Regions from separate parts of the Streptosporangium sp. NPDC051023 genome, predicted to be linked through region 1. Evidence: riboswitches for the same ligand, from Rfam matches in the RefSeq annotation. Region 1 holds a riboswitch; each other region holds the start of a gene.
The links. A riboswitch is a leader RNA that binds a small molecule or an ion and turns the genes downstream of it on or off. The one in region 1 is predicted to bind cobalamin.

Region 2: linked by a shared signal. The riboswitch ahead of AB0395_RS06855 (acyl-CoA dehydrogenase family protein) and the one ahead of cobN (cobaltochelatase subunit CobN) in region 1 are both predicted to bind cobalamin.
Region 3: linked by a shared signal. The riboswitch ahead of metE (5-methyltetrahydropteroyltriglutamate--homocysteine S-methyltransferase) and the one ahead of cobN (cobaltochelatase subunit CobN) in region 1 are both predicted to bind cobalamin.

Annotation. Positions count from the first base shown of each region.
Region 1 covers NZ_JBFBCE010000046.1:14,560-19,675, reverse strand. Annotated here, with positions in the region: gene AB0395_RS27555 (precorrin-2 C(20)-methyltransferase) at 1-1,178, opposite strand, end outside; gene AB0395_RS27550 (precorrin-8X methylmutase) at 1,175-1,801, opposite strand; gene cobG (precorrin-3B synthase) at 1,798-3,090, opposite strand; cobalamin riboswitch at 3,114-3,306, shown strand; gene cobN (cobaltochelatase subunit CobN) at 3,429-5,116, shown strand, end outside.
Region 2 covers NZ_JBFBCE010000007.1:122,106-127,221, reverse strand. Annotated here, with positions in the region: gene AB0395_RS06865 (hypothetical protein) at 1-1,273, opposite strand, end outside; gene AB0395_RS06860 (enoyl-CoA hydratase/isomerase family protein) at 1,503-2,561, opposite strand; gene AB0395_RS06855 (acyl-CoA dehydrogenase family protein) at 2,561-2,890, opposite strand; cobalamin riboswitch at 2,878-3,064, opposite strand; gene tsaD (tRNA (adenosine(37)-N6)-threonylcarbamoyltransferase complex transferase subunit TsaD) at 3,324-4,352, shown strand; gene AB0395_RS06845 (SDR family NAD(P)-dependent oxidoreductase) at 4,397-5,116, opposite strand, start outside.
Region 3 covers NZ_JBFBCE010000086.1:25,937-31,052, forward strand. Annotated here, with positions in the region: gene metE (5-methyltetrahydropteroyltriglutamate--homocysteine S-methyltransferase) at 1-1,892, opposite strand, end outside; cobalamin riboswitch at 2,045-2,237, opposite strand; gene AB0395_RS38325 (hypothetical protein) at 2,449-3,096, shown strand; gene AB0395_RS38330 (AEC family transporter) at 3,234-4,136, shown strand; gene AB0395_RS38335 (MFS transporter) at 4,163-5,116, opposite strand, start outside.

The DNA of each region.
Region 1 (5,116 bases):
TGGCCGAGCGGCGCGCCCGCCCTGCTCGCCACCGCGTGCGCCGCGGTCAGGCCGGGCAGCACCCGCACCGGCACGTCCGCGAACCTCGGCTCGCAGGCCACCTCAAGCACCGCGCTGGCCATCGCGAAAACCCCGGGGTCGCCGGAGGAGACGACGGCCACCCTCGACCCGGCCGCGGCCAGTTCCAGGGCGTGCGCGGCCCGCTCCGCCTCGACCCGGTTGTCCGTCGGATGGCGGCGCTGGCGCGGATTCGGCGGGACCCGGTCCAGGTAGGGGCCGTACCCGACGAGCTCGTCCGCGGCGGCCAGCGCCTCCTGCGCCTCGGGGGTCAGCCACGGCCGCCCCGCGGGGCCGAGCCCGACCACGACCACCTCGCCCCGCACGCCGGCGGCCACGGCCGATCCGATCTCCCGCGCGGGGGCGGCCTCCCCGGTACCGGGGAGGTCCGCGTTGACCGGGCTCGGGATCAACGCCAGCGAGAAGTACGGCACGCTGTCCGGATCGACCTCGGCCAGCGGGGCCAGGCGCTGCTTGCCGGTGGTCGCGCGCTCCACGTACCAGGCCTCGTCGAGGCGGCCCGCCTCGGCCAGCGCGTCACGCACCTTGGCGAACGTCCGGCCGAGCTTGAGGATCGCCGCCGAGTCGGTCGTGGCGAGGCGCTCGGCGATGACCTCGGCCGGGAGCGTCCCCGGCAGCACGGTCAGGATCTCGTCCCGCTCGACCAGCGGCCTGCCCAGGACGGCCGCCGCACCGCTCACCGAGGTCACGCCGGGGACGACCTCGGTGACGTAGCGGTGGGCGAGACGCTTGTGCATGTGCATGTAGGAGCCGTAGAAGAGCGGGTCGCCCTCGCACAGCACAACCACGTCGCGGCCCGCATCCAGGTGGGCGGCCAGCCGCAGGGCGCAGTCGGCGTAGAAGTCGTCGATGGCGCCCTGGTAGCCGCCGGGGTGGTCGGTGGTCTCCGTGGTGAGCGGGTAGATCAGCGCTTCCTCGACCTGGCCGTCACGCAGGTACGGCGCGGCCACCGAGCGGGCGATGCTCCTGCCGTGACGGGCGCTGTGGAAGGCGATCACGTCCGCCTCCCCGATGAGCCTGGCGGCCTTGACGGTCACCAGCTCCGGATCCCCAGGTCCGAGCCCGACTCCCCAGAGCCGCCCGGCAGACATCTCGCTCATTCTTCCTCACTCGCGATCGCGTTGACCGCCGCCGCGGTCATCGCACTTCCACCCCGGCGCCCGTGCACGACCAGGTACTCCAGACCGGCCGGATGCTCGGCGAGGGCCTGCTTCGACTCGGCCGCGCCGATGAAGCCGACCGGGACGCCGAGCACGGCCGCGGGCCGTCCCGCGCCCTCCCCGACCATCTCCAGCAGCCTGAACAGCGCGGTTGGCGCATTGCCGATCGCGACGACCGAGCCCTCGAGGCGCTCGCGCCACAGCTCGAGGGCGGCGGCGCTGCGGGTGGTGCCGAGCCGTTCGGCCAGCTCGGGCACACCGGGGTCGCCCAGCGTGCAGATCACCTCGTTGTCCGCGGGCAGGCGGCGGCGGGTCACTCCCGAGGCGACCATCATCGCGTCACACAGCACGGGCGCGCCCGCGCGCAGGGCGGCGCGGGCCGAGGCGACCACGCCGGGCGACCAGCCCAGGTCGCCGACCAGGTCGACCATCCCGCAGGCGTGGATCATGCGGACCGCCACCTGGGCGACGTCGGGCGGCAGGCCCTCCAGGTCGCTCTCCGCGCGGATGGTGGCGAAGGAACGCCGGTAGATCTCCGCGCCGTCACGGACGTAGTCGATCACGTTTCCCCTCTCAGGGCCGTCACCGCGGCCGTGGTCTCTTCGATGCCTACGCAGTCCAGGCTCCTGCCGTCCAGGTCGACCCGGTAGCCGGTGGCGGTGGCGACCACGTCCGCGACCCGCCCCTTCGGGCGACCGCAGCGCCGCTCGCAGCCCGCCCAGTGCACGGGGAGCGTACCGGTGCGTGGGAAGGAGGTTATTGCCAGGGTCGCGTCGGCCCGCACGTCGGCCAGAGACTTGGCGCAGCCGGGACGTCCCGTGCAGGCTGTCACGCTTGTCCACGGCGAGGCGGGGTCCACGACCAGCTCCGCGTCCGTGAGCAGGGCGGCGGCCCTGGCGGCCTCCGCGCGGGTCAGGCCGGGCAGGACCACGCCGCGCCACGGCGTCAGCCGTACCTCTCCGGAGGAGGCCAGGTCCGCGAGCAGCTCCGCCTGGGCCGAGGTCAGCCGCCCCAGCGGCACCGTGACCCCAAGCGTGACCCGGCCTCCCGGCTGCTCGATGATCCCCACCGGTTCCCGCCCCGCGAGCGCCTCCGCGGGTGCCTCTGCGGATGTTTCTGCGGGTGTCTCCGTGGACGGCGTCGGCACCGGGGCCGCCCGCCCGAGTTCCAGGGCGGAGCCGACCCGTTCCGCGACCCGTTCCGCGCAGCCGGGCAGCTCGCGGATCCGCCAGGCACGAGCCTGCGCGACCTCCGGTTCCGCCAGGAACGCCTCGGCGGCGGCGAGCAGAGCGGCCACCGCGGAGCCGACCGGCACGCGCAGGCCGCTGTCGGCGCCCGCGAGGATCAGCGCGGCCTGCCCGGGGCCGACCGGCAGGATCCCGGCGTCGGGGTCCAGCCAGGCCACGTCGCCCCGCCCGTCGTCGAGGGCGAACAGGAAACGCCCCGGCAGCCCGGCGAGGGCGGGCGTGCCGCACAGCCGCAGGTCGAGCTCGGAGACCAGCGGGCTCACGTCGAGCAGGCTCCGGGTGTCGCAGCCGGTCAGCGGCGAGGCGAGGATGTTGCGGATCCGCTCGTGGGTGGCCGAGGGCAGCAGCCCGGCGCCCGCCATGCGGGCCGCGAAGCCGCCCTCCCCGCCGAGCCCGCGTACCTGCGCGTTCGCGCGGGAGGTCAGCTCGATGACGCCGCTCCCGCAGGCCGAGGCGGCGTCGGCGAGCTCGCGGAGCTGGGAGGCCGTCAGCCGCCCTCCGGGGACCCTGACCCGTGCCAGGCCGCCGTCGGCGGCGGCGTGCACCTGCAGTGCCCCCGGACACGCGTCAGGCCGCGATCGTCCGGAAAAGTCGCCAATGACCACGCTGAGGATGGTAACGCCAGTTTCTTGCATGGAACCTCGCTGCCGTAGTCTCATCGTTGGCGACGGCAAAGGGAGGAAGCCGGTGTGAATCCGGCGCGGTCCCGCCACTGTAACCGGGGAGCGAACCCCATCCAGGCCACTGCCCGGCGACGGGCGGGAAGGCTGGGGGGAGCACCGATCCGGGAGCCAGGAGACTCCAGCCGTCGTAGCCGACGACGACCCGGGGCGAGGACCCCGAGGGAGGAAGCCTCCGTGCGCTGTTCGCCGTTCCCCCGCCAGCCTTCCGTGCCCGCTGTCCCCGGGGGCCGTGCCCTCCTGTCCGCCGTGGAGCGTGACGCATGATCCTCCTGCTCTCCACCTCGGACACCGACCTGCTCAGCGCCCGCGCGAGCGGCGCCGACTACCGCCTCGGCAACCCCGCCAGGCTCACGGCGGCGGACCTGCCGCCCCTGGTTGAGGGCGCGGACCTGATTGTGGTCCGGCTGCTCGGCGGGCGCCGCGCCTGGGAGGAGGGCCTGGACGCCCTGCTCGCCGGACCGGTGCCCGTCGTCGTGCTCGGCGGCGAGCAGGCGCCGGACGCCGAGCTGATGGAGCTGTCGACCGTGCCGGGCGGGGTGTGCGCCGAGGCGCACGCCTACCTCGCCCACGGCGGACCGGCCAACCTCGTCGAGCTCGGCCACTTCCTCTCGGACACCCTGCTGCTGACCGGGCACGGTTTCGCCGCCCCCGCCCCGACCCCCGCCTGGGGCGTGCTCGAGCGCCCGGCACGCAGCCAGGAGGGCCCCGTCGTCGGGGTGCTCTACTACCGCGCCCACCACGTCGCGGGCAACACCGCCTTCGTCGAGACCCTCTGCTCGGCGATCGAGGACGCGGGCGCCCGCGCGCTGCCCGTCTACTGCGCCTCCCTGCGCAGCGCCGAGCCCGGCCTGCTGGAGCTCCTGCGCACGGTCGACGCCCTGGTGGTGACCGTGCTCGCCGCAGGCGGCACCCGCCCCGCGACCGCCTCGGCGGGCGGCGACGACGAGGCCTGGGATGTCGGCGCGCTCGCCGAGCTGGACGTCCCGATCCTGCAGGGCCTGTGCCTGACCGGCAGCAGGGCCTCCTGGGAGGAGAACGACGACGGCCTCTCCCCGCTCGACGCGGCGACCCAGGTCGCGATCCCCGAGTTCGACGGGCGGATCATCACGGTGCCCTTCTCCTTCAAGGAGATCGACGGGGACGGGCTGACCGTTTACGCCGCCGACCCGGAGCGCGCCGCGCGGGTGGCGGGCATCGCCGTACGGCACGCCGTGCTCAGGCACGTCCCGCCCGCGGAGCGGCGGATCGTGCTGATGCTGTCCGCCTACCCCACCAAGCACTCCAGGATCGGCAACGCCGTCGGCCTCGACACCCCGGCGAGCCTGGTGCGGCTGCTGGCCGCGATGCGCGAGCGGGGCTACGACATCGGCGCGGAGGGCGAGCTGCCCGGCGTGACCGAGCAGGACGGCGACGCGCTGATCCACGCGCTGATCGCCGCGGGCGGCCAGGACCCCGAATGGCTCACCGAGGAGCAGCTCGCGGGCAATCCGGTGCGCATCGCGGCGGGCCGGTACGCCGAGTGGTACGCCACGCTCCCCGAGGACCTGCGCTCCGGCATGGAGGAGCACTGGGGGCCCGCGCCCGGCGAGCTGTTCGTCGACACCTCCCAGGACCCGGACGGCGAGATCGTGCTGGCCGCGCTGCGCGCGGGCAATGTGGTGGTCATGGTGCAGCCGCCCCGCGGGTTCGGCGAGAACCCCATCGCGATCTACCACGACCCCGACCTGCCGCCCAGCCACCACTACCTGGCGGCCTACCGCTGGCTGGCCGACGGCTTCGGCGCGCACGCCGTGGTGCACGTGGGCAAGCACGGCAACCTGGAGTGGCTGCCGGGCAAGTCGGCGGGCCTTTCCGCCTCCTGCGGCCCGGACGCCGCGCTGGGGGACCTGCCGCTGATCTATCCGTTCCTGGTCAACGACCCCGGTGAGGGCACCCAGGCCAAGCGCCG
Region 2 (5,116 bases), on a different contig from region 1:
AGAGCCGTGTCGGGCGGCCCTTACGGTGCATCTGCTCGCTGCCTTCCTCGGTGACCAGGCCGGACTCGTTGAGTTTGCGGATCAGCCTGCGCCCGCTCGGGTCGGTGATCCCGAGGGAACCGGCGAGATCGCTGGGTGAGATGAGCCGTCCCTCAAGGCTGCGTTCGAGGGCGGCGAGCCGGGACAGGGTCGCCGGGCTCAGACCGGCGCGGCGGGCGAGCTCCTCAAGGTCTCCGCCGTGGTCGCGGTAGGTGAAGGCGAGGGGGTTCGCCGAGCCGCCGCTCATCGGGCCGATGATGATCCCGTTGTCCTGAACCAGATACGCCGAGGGGACGTTCTCCTGCTCCGCCCGTGCCACCGCCCGTTCGGCCAGTTGCACACAGGTGCGGGCCGAGACACCGATGCCGAATCCGGCGGCCAGGCGTATGCCGAGCGTCTCCCGGGCCTGGCCGAGGATGGGAAGGGAGATCCAGTTCTGGGTGGCGTGTTCGAACAGCGCCTTGTGCGCGAAGACCACGACGCCGCGCCGGTCCCGGTTCTCGATCCACGCGTCGCCGAACTCGGGCGTGTTGACCAGCAGGTTCATCAACCCGATGCGGACACGGTCCAGGTCGGCCTGGGCGTCCTGGGTGACCACGCGGAAGACGCCCGCGGCGAATCTCGACGCGTTGGCCTGCCGGGACTGGATGCGCAGCGCGAGTTCGTGAAGGTTCGTCCGGATCGTGATCGGACCGTAGAGCGCGTTCATCACCGGAACCGAGTCGGCCAGCCGGGCGGTGACCGCGGTGCGCAGGCTGATGGCGTAGGCGGCGCCGGTTCGTTCCATGAAGCGGCGGTGGAAGTCCACGACCTCCTCGACGCTCTGCCGCGGGTTGTACGGCAGGCAGGCGACCTGGCTCCGGTCGAGGTTGAGCGCCTGGACGACCTCGTCGACCGTCTCCTGGTCGAAGGTGTCGATGCTGACCGGGACCGCCTGCCGGCCGCGGGCCGCCGCTTTGAAGAACGCGACGGACAGGTCGAGACCGGCGGACGTGACGACCGTGACCGGCAGGTCGGCCGGGAGCAGCTCGCGGGACCTGACGAAGGGGACCTTGCCGAGCAGCAGTCCGTCCACCTGCCGTTCGCGGCCGAGGAACTCCCGGACCAGGGGCTGTATCTCGTCCTCGTGCCGGTAGGTGACCCACTCCAGGTGCACGCCGGAGAGGGTGCGGGCCGCCTCTTCGAAGACGGTGCGATGACTCGCGTGGATGACGAGTCCGATCGCGATCGTCATGACACCTCTTATGCGACCTATGTTCGGAAGTAGTTCGTAATGCGACCAGTATACGAGCAGGAGGGCGTCGGGGGAACCTGGCTCGCAGCTGTATTACGAACCGGGCGGAAGCGCTGCCTGGCGCGAGCGTGCGGCGGCCTGTGGCGGCCACCGCACGCGTGTTCTCCACCTCGCGTCGCCCGGAGTCCCGGTCGCCCGCCCATGTTGCCCAAGCCGACGAAGGCGATCGTCACCGAAGCCCTCCCGACAGTCCGAGTTCCTGCTCGCCCAGGGGTGCGAAGAACCGGTCCACGTCGCGCTCGGTCACCTCTTCGAGGGAGGCCGGTGACCATCTGGGGGAGCGGTCCTTGTCGATCACCTGGGCCCGGATGCCCTCAACCAGATCGGGTTCCGCGAATGCCGCGCGGGAGGTCCGGTACTCCTGGTCCAGCGCCTCCTCCAGCGAGCCGAGTCCGCTGGCCAGGCGCAGGGCCCGCAGGGTGGCCTTCAGCGCCGTCGGCGACTTGCCGCCGATCCGCTCGGCCGCCTCCTTGGCGGCGCTCTCACCGCTGTCGAGCAGCCGTTCCACGATCTCCTCCACCGTGTCGGCGGCGTAGCAGGCGTCGATCCACCCGCGCTGCTCGGCCAGTTCACCGGGCGGTACGGGGCGGGCGAAGGAGGCGACCGTCTCGGCCACGTCCCGCCGGGTCAGCTCGGTGGTGAGCGCCTCCAGGTCCTCGGACGGGACGAAATGATCGGCCAGCCCGCAGGCCACGGCGTCGCCCGCGCCGATGGAGGCGGAGGTCAGCGCCAGGTGGGTGCCCAGCTCGCCGGGCACCCGCGACAGCAGGTAGGTACCTCCCACATCGGGGACGAGGCCGATGGTGGTCTCGGGCATGGCCAGGATGGTGCGTTCGGTGACGATCCGCACGGAGCCGTGCGCGGAGACGCCGACGCCGCCGCCCATGACGATGCCGTCCATCAGGGCGATGTACGGCTTGCCGTACCGGGCGATATGCGCATTGAGGCGATACTCGTCCCGCCAGAACGCCGCTGAGGCATCGCCCTTCTCTCTGGCGTCGTGGTAGATGGCGCGGATGTCGCCCCCGGCGCACAGGCCCCGCTCGCCCGCGCCGCTGACGAGCACCGCGGCGACGGCGTCGTCGTCGGCCCACACACGCAGGACGGTGTCGATGCGGCGGACCATGTCATGGGTCAGGGCGTTGAGAGCCTTCGGCCGGTTCAGGATGATGTGCCCGAGGCGGCCGACGACCAGAGTCTCGATTCCGGTGTCCGGCTGAGTGCTCATCAGGCGGCTCCGACCGGCCCGCGGGCGACGGTGACATGCATGATCTCGTTCGTTCCTTCCAGGATTCGGTGTACCCGCAGGTCGCGGACGATCTTCTCGATGTCGTACTCGGTGAGGTAGCCGTAGCCGCCGTGCAGCTGCAGGGCCTGGTCGGCGACGGCGAAGCCGGTGTCGGCCACGTCGGTGGGCGGCGCGGAACCGGTGAATGGGTCAAGGCGCAGCAGGGCCGTCAGCGCGGGGGATCTTCCACCGCCGGGACGTTTCCGGGCTCGCGAGCGCGTACCGATGCCATGCGTGTTCGCTCCATCCTCGTGGACAACACGGATCAACCCGCGGCCGGTATCCTGACTCCCGGATCAGCGCACGTCATCCGGCCTTCCCAGCTTTCGCCAGTGGCCTCATTCCAAGCGATGACGCACTTCCCGGTCACAGTGGCGGGACCGCGCCGGATTCACACCGGCTTCCCTGCACCGCGGGCCTTCACCACGAAAATATAGTTGGACGTCCTAGTAAGTCCAGAGTGGCCGGGCCGGTATGTGAAATGTCACCCTCGGCTGCCGCGGAGCCCTGTCTGGGTGCGTGGCCGGTTTGTCCTGGCCTGTCCCTGTCGAGCGAATCGACCAGGCCGAGGTGTCGGGGGGATATTTATCCCCTCATGTCCGCATTGTTCGCCTCTTGAAATCCCTCCGGCGACCTGACGTCACCGGCGAATCTTTTTGCCTATTATTTGTAGTTGCAAGCTAGTCGCAACAAGAGGGTGGCATGGCGGTCGTTCTGGGGATCGAGACCTCGTGTGATGAGACCGGCGTCGGGATCGTCGCCGACGGGCGGCTCATCGGCGCCGCGCTGGCCTCCTCGATGGAGGAGCACGTACGGTTCGGCGGGGTGGTGCCGGAGATCGCCGCCCGCGCCCATCTGGAGTCGCTGGTCCCCTGCGTGAAGGCCGCCTTCCGGCAGGCCGGGATCGGCCCGTCCGAAATCGACGCCGTCGCGGTCACCTCGGGTCCCGGCTTGGCGACCGCGCTGCAGACCGGGCTGGCCGCCGCGAAGGCCTACGCGCTGGCCTGGGGGCGGCCACTGTATGGCGTGCACCACCTGGCCGGGCACGTGGCCGCCGACACCCTGGAGCACGGCCCGCTGCCGCCCCGCTCGGTCGCGCTGATCGTCTCCGGCGGCCACACCTCGCTGCTCCTGCTCGGCGACCTGGCCCGCGACCCGATCGTCCACCTCGGTGACACCCGCGACGACGCCGCGGGCGAGGCGTTCGACAAGATCGCGAGGATCCTCGGGCTCACCTACCCCGGCGGCCCCGCCATCGACCACGCCGCCCGGGACGGCGACCCCGGGGCGATCGGCTTTCCCCGCGCGATGCTCGGCGTCGGCTGTGACTTCTCCTTCTCCGGGCTCAAGAGCGCCGTCGCCCGGCATGTGGAGCGAGACGGTCCCGGACTGTCGGTGCCGGACGTCGCGGCCTCGTTCCAGGAGGCCGTCGTCGACGTGCTGACCCGCAAGGCCGTCGATGCCTGCCTGGCCCACGACGTGGACACCCTCGTGGTCGTGGGCGGGGTCGCCGCCAACCGTAGGCTGCGGCAGGTCGCCGCGGAGCGGTGCGGCGCCGCGGGCATCACGCTGCGGATCCCGCCCCCGCACCTGTGCACCGACAACGGCGCGATGATCGCCGCCGTCGGAGGCCTCCTGGTCGCCGCGGACATCCCGCCTTCCTCCCTCGGCCTGGCCGCCGACCCTTCGGCTCCGCTGACCCGGGCATCCCTTGACTCCGCCGGGTTCTGACGTCCCGGCCGCGGCACCGGAAAGCCGTCTTCACGGCGGCGTCGTCACATCGACAACCCTCCGTCCACGGGGAGGACCGCGCCGGTGACGTACCCCGCCTCGGGGGATGCCAGGAACCCGATGGCCGCGCACATCTCGGAGGGGTCCGCGAACCGGCCCATGGGGATGCCGGTCGTGAGTTCGTCCCGCTTCCGCTGCGGCATGGAGGAGATCATGCGGGTCTCGGCGTTCGGTGAGATGGCGTTGACCGTGATCCCGAAGCGGGCCAGTTCCTTGGCCGCGGTCTTGGTGAAGCCGACGATGCCCGCCTTGGCCGTGGCGTAGTTCGCCTGCCCGATGTTTCCGCGCAGCCCGGAGTAGGAGGTGACGTTCACGATTCTGCCGTAGCCACGTGCCCGTAGATGGGGCACGCAAGCCCGCGTCATGCGGAAGGTGCCACCGGCGTGGACGGCCATCACCCGCTCCCAGTCGTCGTCGGTGAGCTTCCACAGCACCGAGTCCCTGAGGATCCCCGCGTTGTTGACGAGGACGTCCAGCCGTCCGGTCTGCTCGACCACCGAGTCGACGACGGCGTTCACCGAGGCGGTTTCGCCGACGTCGCAGCGGGCCCACCGCGCGCCGAGCTCGGCCGCCGTCGCGGCCACCTGGTCGCCGTCGAAGTCGAGCAGGTAGACGACCGCGCCCGCGTCGACGAAGAACCGGCCGATCGCGCGGCCGATTCCCCGCGCTCCACCGGTCACCAGGACCACCTGTCCGGTGTAGTC
Region 3 (5,116 bases), on a different contig from region 1:
GCGGCCCGGTCGGCGGCGCGCAGCGGCAGGGTCTCGCGCAGCGCGGGCTCGTCGACCTGGATGACGACGGTGCCCGCCGCCTCCAGGTCGGCGACCTCGTCGCGCAACGCCAGAGCCACCTGGCGGGCGGTGTCCGCCTGCGGCTGGTCGTCGCGGACGAAGGACCAGGCCAGCATGGTCACCGGCCCGGTGAGCATGCCCTTGACGGGACGCCCGGTCTGGGACTGGGCGTACGTCGTCCAGCGCAGCGTCATCGGCTCGGGCCTGGAGACGTCCCCGGCGAGGATCGGCGGCCGCACATAGCGGGTGCCGTAGGACTGCACCCAGCCGTGCTGGGTGGCCAGGTACCCGTTGAGCCGCTCGGCGAAGTACTGGACCATGTCGTTGCGCTCCGGCTCGCCGTGCACCAGCACGTCGATGCCCGCCGCCTCCTGGAAGACGAGGACCGAGCGGATCTCTGAGGCGATCCGCTCGTCGTAGGCGGCCTGGTCGATCCGCCCGGCCCGCAGATCCGCGCGGGCCGCCCGTAGCTCGGCGGTCTGTGGGAAGGAGCCGATGGTGGTCGTGGGCAGCGACGGCAGGCCAAGAGCGGCGCGCTGCGCTGCGGCCCGCTCGGGGTAGGGCTGGGGACGGCGCGTGTCCTGCGGGGTGACCGCGGCGCAGCGGGACCGTACGGCAGGATCGCGGGTGAGCGCGGAGGCCGCGCGCGAGGCGAGGTCGGCCCGGTTGGCCGCCAGCTGCCCGGCAACCGCGCCGGTGCCCTCGCTCAGCCCCCGGGCGAGAGTGGCGATCTCGGCCGTCTTCTGCCTGGCGAAGGCGAGCCAGCGGCCGACCTGCGGGTCGATCCCGTGCTCGAGCGCGGTGTCCAGCGGAACGTGCAGCAGCGAGCAGGAGGCCGCCACATCCACCCGGCCCGCCAAGCCGAGGAGGGTGGCGAGGGTGGACAGCGACCTGCCCAGGTCGTTGATCCACACGTTGCGGCCGTCCACGACCCCGGCGATCAGGCGCTTGCCCGGCAGCCCGCCCACCCGGGCCAGGTCGTCCAGGTTCGCCGCGGCCGGGCCGGTGAAGTCCAGCCCCAGGCCCTCGATCGGCGCCTCGGCCAGGACCGGCAGGGCCTCGCCGAGGCGGTCGAAGTAACTCGCGACGAGGATCTTCGGCCGGTCGGCGAGGGTGCCGAGCTCGCGGTAGGCGCGGGCGGCGGCCTCAAGCACGGTCCGGGGCCTGTCCTGGACCAGGGCGGGCTCGTCCAGCTGCACCCACTCGGCTCCGCCGGCCCGCAGGGCGGCGAGCACCTGCGCGTAGACGGGCAGCAGCCGGTCCAGCAGGGTGAGCGGGTCGAAGCCGGGGTCGGCGCCGGGCTCGGGCTTGGCCAGCAGCAGATAGGTGACCGGGCCGACGAGCACGGGACGCGCGGTGTGACCGAGCTCGACGGCCTCACGCAGTTCGCCGACGGGCTTGGTGAGGTCGGCGATGAAGACGGTATCCGGTCCCAGCTCGGGCACCAGGTAGTGGTAGTTGGTGTCGAACCACTTGGTCATCTCCAGCGGGGCGACGTCCCGGGTGCCACGCGCCATGGCGAAGTAGCCGTCCAGGGTGTCGGCCTCGATGGCGGCCCGGTGGCGTCCGGGGATGGCCCCGACCATGACGCTGGTGTCCAGCACATGGTCATACAGCGAGAAGTCCCCGGTGGGAACCTCCCGCACGCCCGCGTCCGCCAGCTGCCGCCAGTTGCCGCGGCGCAGCCTGGCCGCGACGTCGCGCAGCTCTTCGGCGGTGACGCGACCGGCCCAGTAGCCCTCGATCGCCTTCTTCAGCTCACGGTCCGGTCCCTGGCGCGGATAGCCGTGGACGGTGGCGATCGATGAGGGGGTGGCGGAAGTCTCAGCCACGAAACTCTCCTTCGCGAGTCATGGAGGACCCCGGTGCTCCCGAGAGGCGCGAAGGAACGGCTGACCGGCGGGCACGTCGTGCCCGCCCGCACCGCGACCCGCCCTCGAGGTCACCGAAGTCACCGCGTACGTGGTCGCGCGCGGGCAGTGGCAGGTCTTCGGACTCGCGGGCACGCCATGGCGTTCTTCGCGCCTTGGCATCTACTGGCCGTCGCTTCCCCGATCCGGTGTCCGGATCCAGTGCGTATGACGGCGGTCGTTCCCACTCACCGCTGCGGGGCAGTCCCGGAATTGGCGAGCTCGCGAGCCAAACAGGCGAGCGCTGCCGCACCGGGTTCCCTCTTACGACGCGCCTGCCTGGCGGGCAGGGCGAACCGACTGCGGGTCCAGCCTAGGCGCATTCCGCGCCCCGGGCGACAGGAACTCCGTGTGGCGGTGCCATACGAACCGACGCGAAGCCGTACGAAACGGCGCGAAATGGCCGGTGCCGTCCCGAAGGCGGCTCCTCCTCCCCGGCGGCGTCGAACCATCACGCGGCGGGATACGTGGTGAGAGCATGTTGAGGCATCGAGTTCTCACCGTTCTCCTGCTGCTGGCCGCGACCGTCGTGATCACCCCCGGTACGGCATGCGCCTGCAGTTGCGCTCCGCTGGGACCTGCGGAGCAGGTCGGCAGGGCAGCCGCCGTCTTCACCGGGACGGTGGTCTCCGCCCGCCCGGCCAAGGGCGATCCGCTCGGCCCCAGGCCGCCGATCATCTACACCTTCAGGGCCGACCAGGTCTACAAGGGCAGGGCCGACGCCGAGTACCAGGTGGCCACCAACGCCGACAGCGCGGCCTGTGGCTACGGCTTCACCGTCGGTTCCCGTTACCTGGTCCTCGCCTCGGATGAGAAGACGGGCCTGTTCGACACCGACCCGGGCGTCCCGCTGCACACGGCGTTGTGCGACGGCAACCTGGCGGTCCGCGCCGGTGAGGGGCCGTTGCACGCGCAGGACGCGATCCAGAACGGGGAGCCGCTCTCCGCCGGACTCCTGTCCGCGCTCGGTACGGCCACCCGTCCCCGCCCCACCTCCTCTCCCGCCGCGACCCCCGTCTCCTCCCCCTCCGCGGCGATCTCCCCGTGGCTCTACGCGGTCGGAGCGGCGGCGCTCCTCGCTCTCGCCTTCGCCGGATGGCGGCTGTCCGGGAAACGCCGGATGTGAGGTTCCGTTCTCCGGCCGCCGAGTACGGCACAGCGCGCGGCCGGAGGAGTGCCGGCGGAACCCCCGGCTCCCGGATGTCAAGATCGGCCAGATACGCTCGAAGCCTGCCGGCACGAGGAGTCTGCGATGGCCCCCCATTGATCGCGGCCTTCGTCCCGATCTGGGTGCTGACGTTGCTCGGCTTCGTCGCCGGGCGGTTCCGGCTGCTGGGCGCGGAGGCCGACCGGGTTCTCGGTGGGTTCGTCTTCCATCTCGCGATGCCGGCCGCGCTGTTCTCCATCCTCAGCAGGACCCGGCTGTCGTTCAGCGGGCCCGCGCTGGGCGCCTTCGCCGCCAGCACCGTCGTGACCATGGCCCTGGGCTTCGCGCTGAGCCGCCACGTTCTCGGCAGGAAGCCCGGCGAGGCCACGATCGGCGCGATGGCCGCGGGCTACGTGAACTCCGCCAATCTCGGCATCCCGGTCACGCTGCAGGTGCTCGGCGACGCCACCTTCCTGACCGGGGTCCTGCTCTTCCAGCTTCTGGTGATCACTCCGGTCGTGCTCGTGGCCTTGGACCGGAGCGCGGAGCGCGGGCTCAGGCCCGCCCGGCTGGCGAGCCTGCCGCTGCGCAACCCGGTGATCCTCGGCCTGGCCGCGGGTGTGCTCTGCTCCGTGCTCGGCTGGCGCCCGCCACCGTTGATCGCCGAACCGCTGGCCCTGCTCGGCGGCGCGGCCGTACCCGCCGCGCTGGTCGCGCTCGGCCTCTCGCTGACCGTGCGCGGCCCCGACCTGACGGGCGAACGGACCGAGGTGCTCGCGCTGTCGGCCATGAAACTGCTGGCCCAGCCGCTGCTGGCCTACCTGTTCGGGCTGCTGGCGCGGCTGAGCCGCGCCGAACTGCTCGCGGTGGTCGTCTGCGCGGCCTTGCCGACCGCGCAGAACGCCTACGTCTACGCCCGCGAGTACGGCCAGGCCGACTCGGTCGCCCGCGGAACCGTGATCACCGGCACCGCGCTGTCGATGCTCACCCTTGCGGCGATCGGCTGGCTGCTGGGGTAAGCGGCGCCTTGGCCATGGCGAGCGATTCACGAACCGGTCACCCGGCCGGTGTGTGTCGCGGCCAGCAGGGCCAGTACGCCGAGGAGCAGGATCCCGGCCAGGCCGTACATCAGCGCACCGAAGCCGCCCGTGATGAAGGCCGTGGCGAGTTGCGGGCCGAGGCTCCCGCCGAGGAACAGGGAGAAGGTGAACAGGGCCAGCGCCGTACCGCGCGCCTGCCCGGCGATCACGCCGATGTTCTCGTTCAGCGCGGGGGCGCCCGCGGCGACGCCGAGCACGTAGACGGCCAGGAGCAGGGCGAGGCCGACCAGGCCAGGGCGGATCACCGCGACGGCGGCGAGTGCGAGGGCCGCGAGCGCGAGCAGGTACGCCGCGCGCCGGGAGGCGGCGATCCTGCCGAGCAGCGGCGTCAGCAGCGGAACGACGATCATGGACGGCAGGCCGCTGATTCGCAGGGCCATCAGCGCGTCGGGGGAACCAGCGACGCCCACGGGACCGCCGAGCTGCAGTCCGGTGTACACCGCGACGAACGTGGCCAGGATGGTGACCGTCGCGGCGTAGCGGAGCAGCAGCGCGGGAGTCGCCAGCAGGGCGGGCACCGCGCGGTAGGCGGACAGGAACGAACCGGAGAGCTCGCGCGAGGGGTCGGGCAGCATCACCGCGGCCGCGGCGACGGCAGCCACCGCGAACGCCACAGCGGAGATCAGGAAGATGCCGCGCCAGCCCACAATCGGGCCCAGCGCCTGAGCCACGACCTGGAACAGCACGGCCGCGGCCAGGAACCCGCTCGTCACGGTGGCCAGCGCGACCATCCGGTGGCGCGGCTCGATCCGCTCCGCCATGTAGGCCATCGCGGCGGGCGGGAAGATCGCCACGGTGACCCCCTGCAGCACCCGGAACGCGATCGCGATCTCGGGTCCCGGGGCCACGGCGACCAGGGCCGTGGCCACCGCCGCGATCGGCAGGCCGAGGCAGATCAG